3 regions of the Streptomyces sp. NPDC101160 genome follow, and region 2 is predicted to be linked to each of the others. Evidence: riboswitches for the same ligand, from Rfam matches in the RefSeq annotation. Region 2 holds a riboswitch; each other region holds the start of a gene.

What was found. Region 2 has a riboswitch for thiamine pyrophosphate ahead of thiO (glycine oxidase ThiO). Riboswitches for the same ligand answer to the same signal wherever they lie in the genome.
Region 1: it holds a riboswitch for thiamine pyrophosphate, as region 2 does, so the genes downstream of both, thiC (phosphomethylpyrimidine synthase ThiC) here and thiO (glycine oxidase ThiO) in region 2, are expected to answer to the same signal.
Region 3: it holds a riboswitch for thiamine pyrophosphate, as region 2 does, so the genes downstream of both, ACIRSU_RS13510 (thiamine ABC transporter substrate binding subunit) here and thiO (glycine oxidase ThiO) in region 2, are expected to answer to the same signal.

The regions. Positions count from the first base shown of each region.
Region 1 covers NZ_JBIWPJ010000006.1:477,136-479,327, reverse strand. Annotated here, with positions in the region: gene thiC (phosphomethylpyrimidine synthase ThiC) at 1-1,055, opposite strand, end outside; TPP riboswitch at 1,050-1,165, opposite strand; gene ACIRSU_RS21615 (YibE/F family protein) at 1,238-2,192, shown strand, end outside.
Region 2 covers NZ_JBIWPJ010000009.1:355,483-357,674, reverse strand. Annotated here, with positions in the region: gene thiO (glycine oxidase ThiO) at 1-1,189, opposite strand, end outside; TPP riboswitch at 1,187-1,299, opposite strand; gene ACIRSU_RS29460 (NAD(P)/FAD-dependent oxidoreductase) at 1,382-2,192, shown strand, end outside.
Region 3 covers NZ_JBIWPJ010000004.1:105,823-108,014, reverse strand. Annotated here, with positions in the region: gene rlmN (23S rRNA (adenine(2503)-C(2))-methyltransferase RlmN) at 1-602, shown strand, start outside; TPP riboswitch at 632-741, shown strand; gene ACIRSU_RS13510 (thiamine ABC transporter substrate binding subunit) at 839-1,912, shown strand; gene ACIRSU_RS13505 (ABC transporter permease) at 1,951-2,192, shown strand, end outside.

The DNA of each region.
Region 1 (2,192 bases), on a different contig from region 2:
ACGTCGTACGCCGCGAGGATCTCGCAGAGCTCCTCGAAGTTGGTGTAGAGGAAGTTCTCCTTGTGGTGCGCGAGGCACCAGGCGGCCATGATCGAGCCGCCGCGCGAGACGATGCCGGTCTTGCGGCGCGCGGTGAGCGGCACGTACGGCAGCAGCACGCCGGCGTGCACCGTCATGTAGTCGACGCCCTGCTCGGCCTGCTCGATGACCGTGTCCTTGTAGATCTCCCAGGTCAGCTCCTCGGCCTTGCCGTCGACCTTCTCCAGGGCCTGGTAGAGGGGGACGGTGCCGATCGGCACGGGGGAGTTGCGCAGCACCCACTCGCGGGTGGTGTGGATGTTGCGGCCGGTGGACAGGTCCATGACCGTGTCGGCGCCCCAGCGGGTCGCCCAGGTCATCTTCTCCACCTCCTCCTCGATGGAGGAGGTCACGGCGGAGTTGCCGATGTTGGCGTTGACCTTCACCAGGAACCGCTTGCCGATGATCATCGGCTCGATCTCCGGGTGGTTGACGTTGGCCGGCAGCACCGCGCGCCCGGCCGCGATCTCCTCGCGGACGACCTCGGGGGAGACGTTCTCGCGGATCGCGACGTACTCCATCTCCGGCGTGATCTCGCCACGGCGGGCGTACGCGAGCTGGGTGACCGCCTGTCCGTCGCGGCCCCGGCGAGGCAGCCGCGGCCGGCCCGGGAAGACGGCGTCGAGGTTCTTCAGCCCGCCGCCGCGCGGCGAGGTGTGCTTGATGCCGTCGTCCTCGGGGCGGACGGGGCGGCCCGCGTACTCCTCGGTGTCGCCGCGCGCGATGATCCAGTTCTCGCGCAGCGGCGCGAGACCGCGCCGCACGTCGGTGTCGACGGCGGGGTCGGTGTACGGGCCGGACGTGTCGTACAGCGTCACGTCCTTGCCGTTGGTGAGGTGCACCTGGCGAACCGGCACCCGGATGTCGGGGCGGGAGCCCTCGACGTACCCCTTGTGCCAGCCCGGCGTGCGCTCCCCCTGGCCGCTCTGCGGGTCGTTCTGGTCGGAGGCAGACGTGCGTGCATCCTGAATGGTCATGAGACCGAATCTCCCTACGCCGGCATTACCCGGTAACAGGTTCGGCGGTCGGCGCAGCGAAACTTCAGCGCCCTCTCAGCCCGGTGCTCCGAGCTCCCGCGTGTGCAAAGGTGCCACCACGCTAGCGTCATTCCTGGCGTGCTGAACAGTGGGCCCCTTGACGTTGTTGCGATGATCGGGCGGTGACTTCGACGCACCAGACCCCCGAACCGCCTGGTCACGAGGGCCATGGCGGCCACGACCACCCCCACTCCCCCGGGCATTCCCACGGCCACGGCCACAGCCACGGGCCGGCCGCGCCCGTCTCGCGGCATCTGCGGAAGGTCATCGCCGCGGTCCTCATCCCGTTCGGCGCCGCCGTGCTCGTCGGGCTCGTGATGCTGTGGCCGGGCGGTACGCCGGCGCACCAGCGCACGGGCGTCGGCTTCGACCGGCAGACCGAGCAGGGCCGGGTGGTCTCCGTCGCGCACGTCGACTGCAAGGAGGTGCACGTCAGCTCCCCGGGTCAGTGCGAGAAGGCCACGGTCGAGGTCACCACGGGCCCGGACAGGGGCCGCACCTTCACCGAGGTCGTACAGCCCGACGCGCCGCGCCAACTCCACAAGGGACAGGGCGTGGTGGTCGCGTACGCCCCCGACGCGCCGCCCGAGCTGCAGTATTCGGTCACCGACATCAACCGGAAGCTGCCCGTCGCGCTGCTCGCCGGAATCTTCGCGCTCGCCGTCGTGGTCGTCGGCCGGATGCGCGGGGTGATGGCGCTGGTCGCGCTCGCCGCGAGCTTCCTGGTGCTGACCTTCTTCATCCTGCCGGCGATACTCCAGGGCTCGAATCCCCTGGTGGTCGCGGTCGTCGGGGCGAGCGCGATCATGCTGATCGCGCTCTACCTGTGCCACGGGCTCTCGGCGCGGACCTCGGTCGCGGTGCTCGGCACGCTGGTCTCGCTGCTGCTGACCGGTCTGCTCGGTTCGCTCTTCATCGGCTGGGGCTCGCTCAGCGGGAACACCGACGACAACACCGGTCTCATCCACAGCCTCTACCCGGACATCGACATGTCGGGACTGCTGCTCGCCGGCGTCATCATCGGCTCGCTCGGCGTGCTCGACGACGTGACGGTCACCCAGACCTCGGCCGTCTGGG
Region 2 (2,192 bases):
GGTGGGCGGGGGAGAAACGGCGGGCGGTGAAGGCGCGCACCTCCTCCGGCAGGGCGCCGGTCGTGAGGGCCTCCGCCATGGCGTCGCCGGTGACCGGGGTGAGCAGCACCCCGTTGCGGTAGTGGCCGGTCGCCAGGTGCAGCCCGGGCAGTGTGCTGGGGCCGAGCAGCGGCGCGTTGTCGGGGGACCCGGGGCGCAGCCCGGCCAGGGTCTCGGTGAGGGGTAGTTCGGTGATGCCGGGGACGAGCTCGTGCGCGTCGCGCAGCAGCTCGTACACCCCGCCGGCGGTGACCGTGGTGTCCCAGCCCAGCTCCTCGCTGGTGGCGCCGACCACCAGCTCGCCGTTCTCGCGCGGCACGAGGTAGACGTGGCTCCCGCGGACGACCGCGCGGACGGTCCGGGAGAGGAACGGCGCGTACGCGGGCGGCACCCGCAGCCGCAGCACCTGCCCCTTCACGGGCCGCACGGGCGGCAGCACCTCCGCCGGTACGCCGTCGAGCCGCCCGCTCAGGCTGCCCGCGGCGAGCACGACCTGGTCGGCGGTCACCTCGGCGCCCCCGGCCAGGACGGCGCCGCGGGCCCGGTCCCGTACCACCGTGAGCCGCTCGGCCACGGCGCGGTGGAAGACCACCCCGGCCCGTTCGCACGCGGCCAGCAGCGCGTGGGCGAGCCGCCGCGGGTCGACCTGGTGGTCGCCGTCGACCCGGAGTCCGCCGCGGACGCCGGGCGCCAGCATCGGCTCCAGGCGCCGGCAGTCGCGGCCGCTCAGCCACTCCGAGGCGAGCCCGCAGCGGGTCTGCAGGGCGTGCAGTTCGCGGAGGTGGGCGCGGTCGTCGGCGTCGAGGGCGACGGCGAGTGTGCCGCAGGCGCGGTAGCCGGTGTCCAGGCCGCCGGAGGCCTCGGTGAGTTCGGCGACGAAGTCGGGGTAGCGGCGGGCGGATTCGAGGTTGAGGCCGAGGAGGGTCTCCTCGCCGTAGTGGAGTTCGGTGACGGCGGCGAGCATGCCGGCCGCCACCCGGGCGGCCCCGCCGCCCGGTTCGGGGTCGGCCACGGCGGTCCGCAGTCCGCGCTGCGCGGCCCGCCAGGCCGTGACCAGGCCGATGATTCCGCCCCCGACGACAAGGACGTCGAAAGCGGTGGATGTGCCGGATGTTCCGGATGTACCGGTTCGACCGGTGGTACGCGACATGGGCGTCCAGCCCCTCCCTTCGCCGGCATGACCCGGATCAGGTTCGTACGGTCGGAGGCCGGTCAGCCTCCCTCTCAGCCCGGTGCGTCCGGGCTCCCGCGAGTGCTCTACGCCGGTCAGACTAACCGCAGGCGGCCCGGTCCCGCAGGACCCTCTCTTCTTGACGATCCGTCAGATGCGTAAGGTGGTCGGGTGAGCGAGCAGAAGCAGGTTCCCCACCGTGTAGTGATCGCCGGCGCCGGAATGGCCGGTGTGCAGACCGCCGTCGCCCTGCGCGAACAGGGCTTCACCGGCCCCGTCACCCTCATCGGCGCCGAGCCCCACCAGCCCTACGACCGGCCGCCGCTCTCCAAGGCGGTCCTCCTCGGCAAGGCCGAGGACTCCGCCTTCGACGTCGATTTCGAGTCACTCGGCGTCGAGCTCCGCCTCGGCGTCGAGGTCACCGGGCTCCGCCCCGACGCCCACGAGGTCGACACCGAGGCCGGCCCGGTCCCGTACGACACCCTCGTCGTCGCCACCGGCGCCCACCCGCTCACCCTGCCCGGCAGCGAGGGCGTCCCCGGCGTGCACCTGCTGCGCACCCTCGACGACGCCGCCCGGCTCGGCACCGTCCTGGCGCGCCGCCACGACATCGTGGTGGTCGGCGCCGGCTGGATCGGCGCCGAGTTCGCCACCGCCGCCCGCGAGGCCGGCTGCGCCGTCACCGTCGTCGAGGCCGCCGACCGGCCGCTGGCCGGCGCGCTGCCCGCCGAGGTCACCGCCCCGATGGCCGGCTGGTACGCCGACAGCGGCGCCGAACTCCGGCTCGCCGCCCGCGTGGACCGCGTCGAAGAAGGCCGGGTGGTCCTCACCGACGCGGACGGCCGGACCGTCGAACTCGCCGCCGACGCCGTCGTCGTCGGCATCGGCGCCCGCCCCGCCACCGCCTGGCTGGCCGGTTCCGGTGCCTCCCTCGACCCGAGCGGTGCGCTCAGCGCCGACGACCGGCTGCGCACCTCGCTGC
Region 3 (2,192 bases), on a different contig from region 2:
CCGGAGGCCCGGCCCGGCTTTCGAACATCGTCTTCATGGGGATGGGCGAGCCGCTCGCGAACTACAAGCGGGTCGTCGGCGCCATCCGCCGGCTCACCGACCCCGAGCCCGACGGCCTCGGCCTGTCGCAGCGCGGCATCACCGTCTCCACGGTCGGCCTGGTCCCGGCGATGCTGCGGTTCGCCGACGAGGGCTTCAAGTGCCGCCTCGCCGTGTCGCTGCACGCCCCGGACGACGAGCTGCGCGACACCCTGGTGCCCGTGAACACCCGCTGGAAGGTCCGTGAGGTCCTCGACGCGGCGTGGGAGTACGCGGAGAAGTCCGGCCGCCGGATCTCCATCGAGTACGCCCTGATCCGGGACATCAACGACCAGGCGTGGCGCGGCGACCTGCTGGGCCGGCTGCTCAAGGGCAAGCGGGTGCACGTCAACCTGATCCCGCTGAACCCGACCCCGGGCTCCAAGTGGACCGCGTCCCGGCCGGAGGACGAGAAGGCGTTCGTCGAGGCCATCGCCGCCCACGGCGTACCGGTCACCGTCCGCGACACCCGTGGACAGGAGATCGACGGCGCCTGTGGACAGCTCGCCGCGGCGGAACGCTGACCTTGTAGTCTGAGCTCGAACACAAATGCATATTCCGACAGGGGAGCGCCACAGCGCTGAGAGTGCGGCACCGTCAGGCCGCAGACCCTCTGAACCTCGCCCAGGTCATTCTGGGTAGGAAGTTCGGTCGTAACTCGAGCTGTTGCGCCCTGCCCGCGCCCGGTCTTCCCGGTCGCGGGCAGGGCCGCGTCTCTTCCTGGTCACCCCCAGGAGGAAAACCAGTGAGCATCAAGAAGATGGCCGCCGTCGCGCTCGTCAGCGCGCTCGGCGTGACCACCCTCGCCGCGTGCGGCGGCGGCACGGCGAAGCCCGCCGCCGAGGGCCCCGCGCCGAAGACCGTCACGCTCGTCAGCCACGACTCCTTCGCCGCCTCCAAGGAGGTGCTCGCCGCCTTCACCAAGGAGACCGGATTCACGGTCAAGGTGCTCAAGAGCGGTGACGCGGGCGAGGCCGTCAACAAGGAGATCCTGACCAAGGGCGCCCCGCAGGGCGACGTCTTCTTCGGCGTCGACAACACGCTGCTGTCCCGCGCCCTCGACAACGGCATCTTCACCTCGTACGAGGCGAAGGGCCTGGACCGCGTCCCCGATGCGTTCCAGCTGGACAAGGCGGAGCACCGGGTCACCCCGGTCGACTCGGGCGACATCTGCGTCAACTACGACAAGAAGTACTTCGCGGACAGGAAGCTCGCGCCGCCGCAGACCTTCGACGACCTGGCGAAGCCGGCGTACAAGGACCTGCTCGTCGTCGAGAACCCCGAGCGGTCCTCCCCGGGTCTCGGCTTCCTCCTCGGCACGGCCGCGAAGTACGGCGACGCCGGGTGGCAGGACTACTGGAAGAAGCTCAAGGCCAACGGCGTGAAGACGGTCGACAGCTGGGAGCTCGCCTACAACCAGGAGTTCTCCGGCTCGTCCGGCGGCAAGAAGGCCAAGGGCGACCGGCCGCTGGTCGTGTCGTACGCCTCCTCCCCGCCGGCCGAGGTGCTCTACTCCGAGCCGCAGCCGAAGGTCGCGCCGACCGGTGTGTCCACCGGCACCTGCTTCCGGCAGATCGAGTTCGCGGGCCTGCTGAACGGGGCGAAGAACCCCGAGGGCGGCAAGGCGCTCATCGACTTCATGATCTCCAAGAAGTTCCAGGAGGACATGCCGCTGCAGATGTTCGTCAACCCCGTCGCGAACGACGCGTCGCTGCCGGAGCTGTTCACCAAGCACGGCGTGGTGGTCGACAAGCCGGAGACGATGGCGCCGAAGAAGATCGCCGACAACCGTGACCAGTGGATCCAGCAGTGGACCTCGCTCGTCCTGAAGTAGTCGCCCGCCGCAGGCAGAGCGCGACGCGGCTCGGGCTGATGGTGCTGCCCGTCGCGTTCTTCGCGGTGTTCTTCGCCTGGCCCGTCGTCTCGATCGTCGAGCGCGGGCTCCGGCCCGACGGCCACTGGGAGCTCGGCCGGTTCGGCGAGACGCTGAGCCGGCCGGACATCCTCGACGTGCTGTGGTTCACGCTGTGGCAGGCGCTCGCCTCCACCGCGCTCACCCTGCTCGTCGCGCTGCCCGGCGCGTACGTCTTCGCCCGGTTCGACTTCCCCGGCAA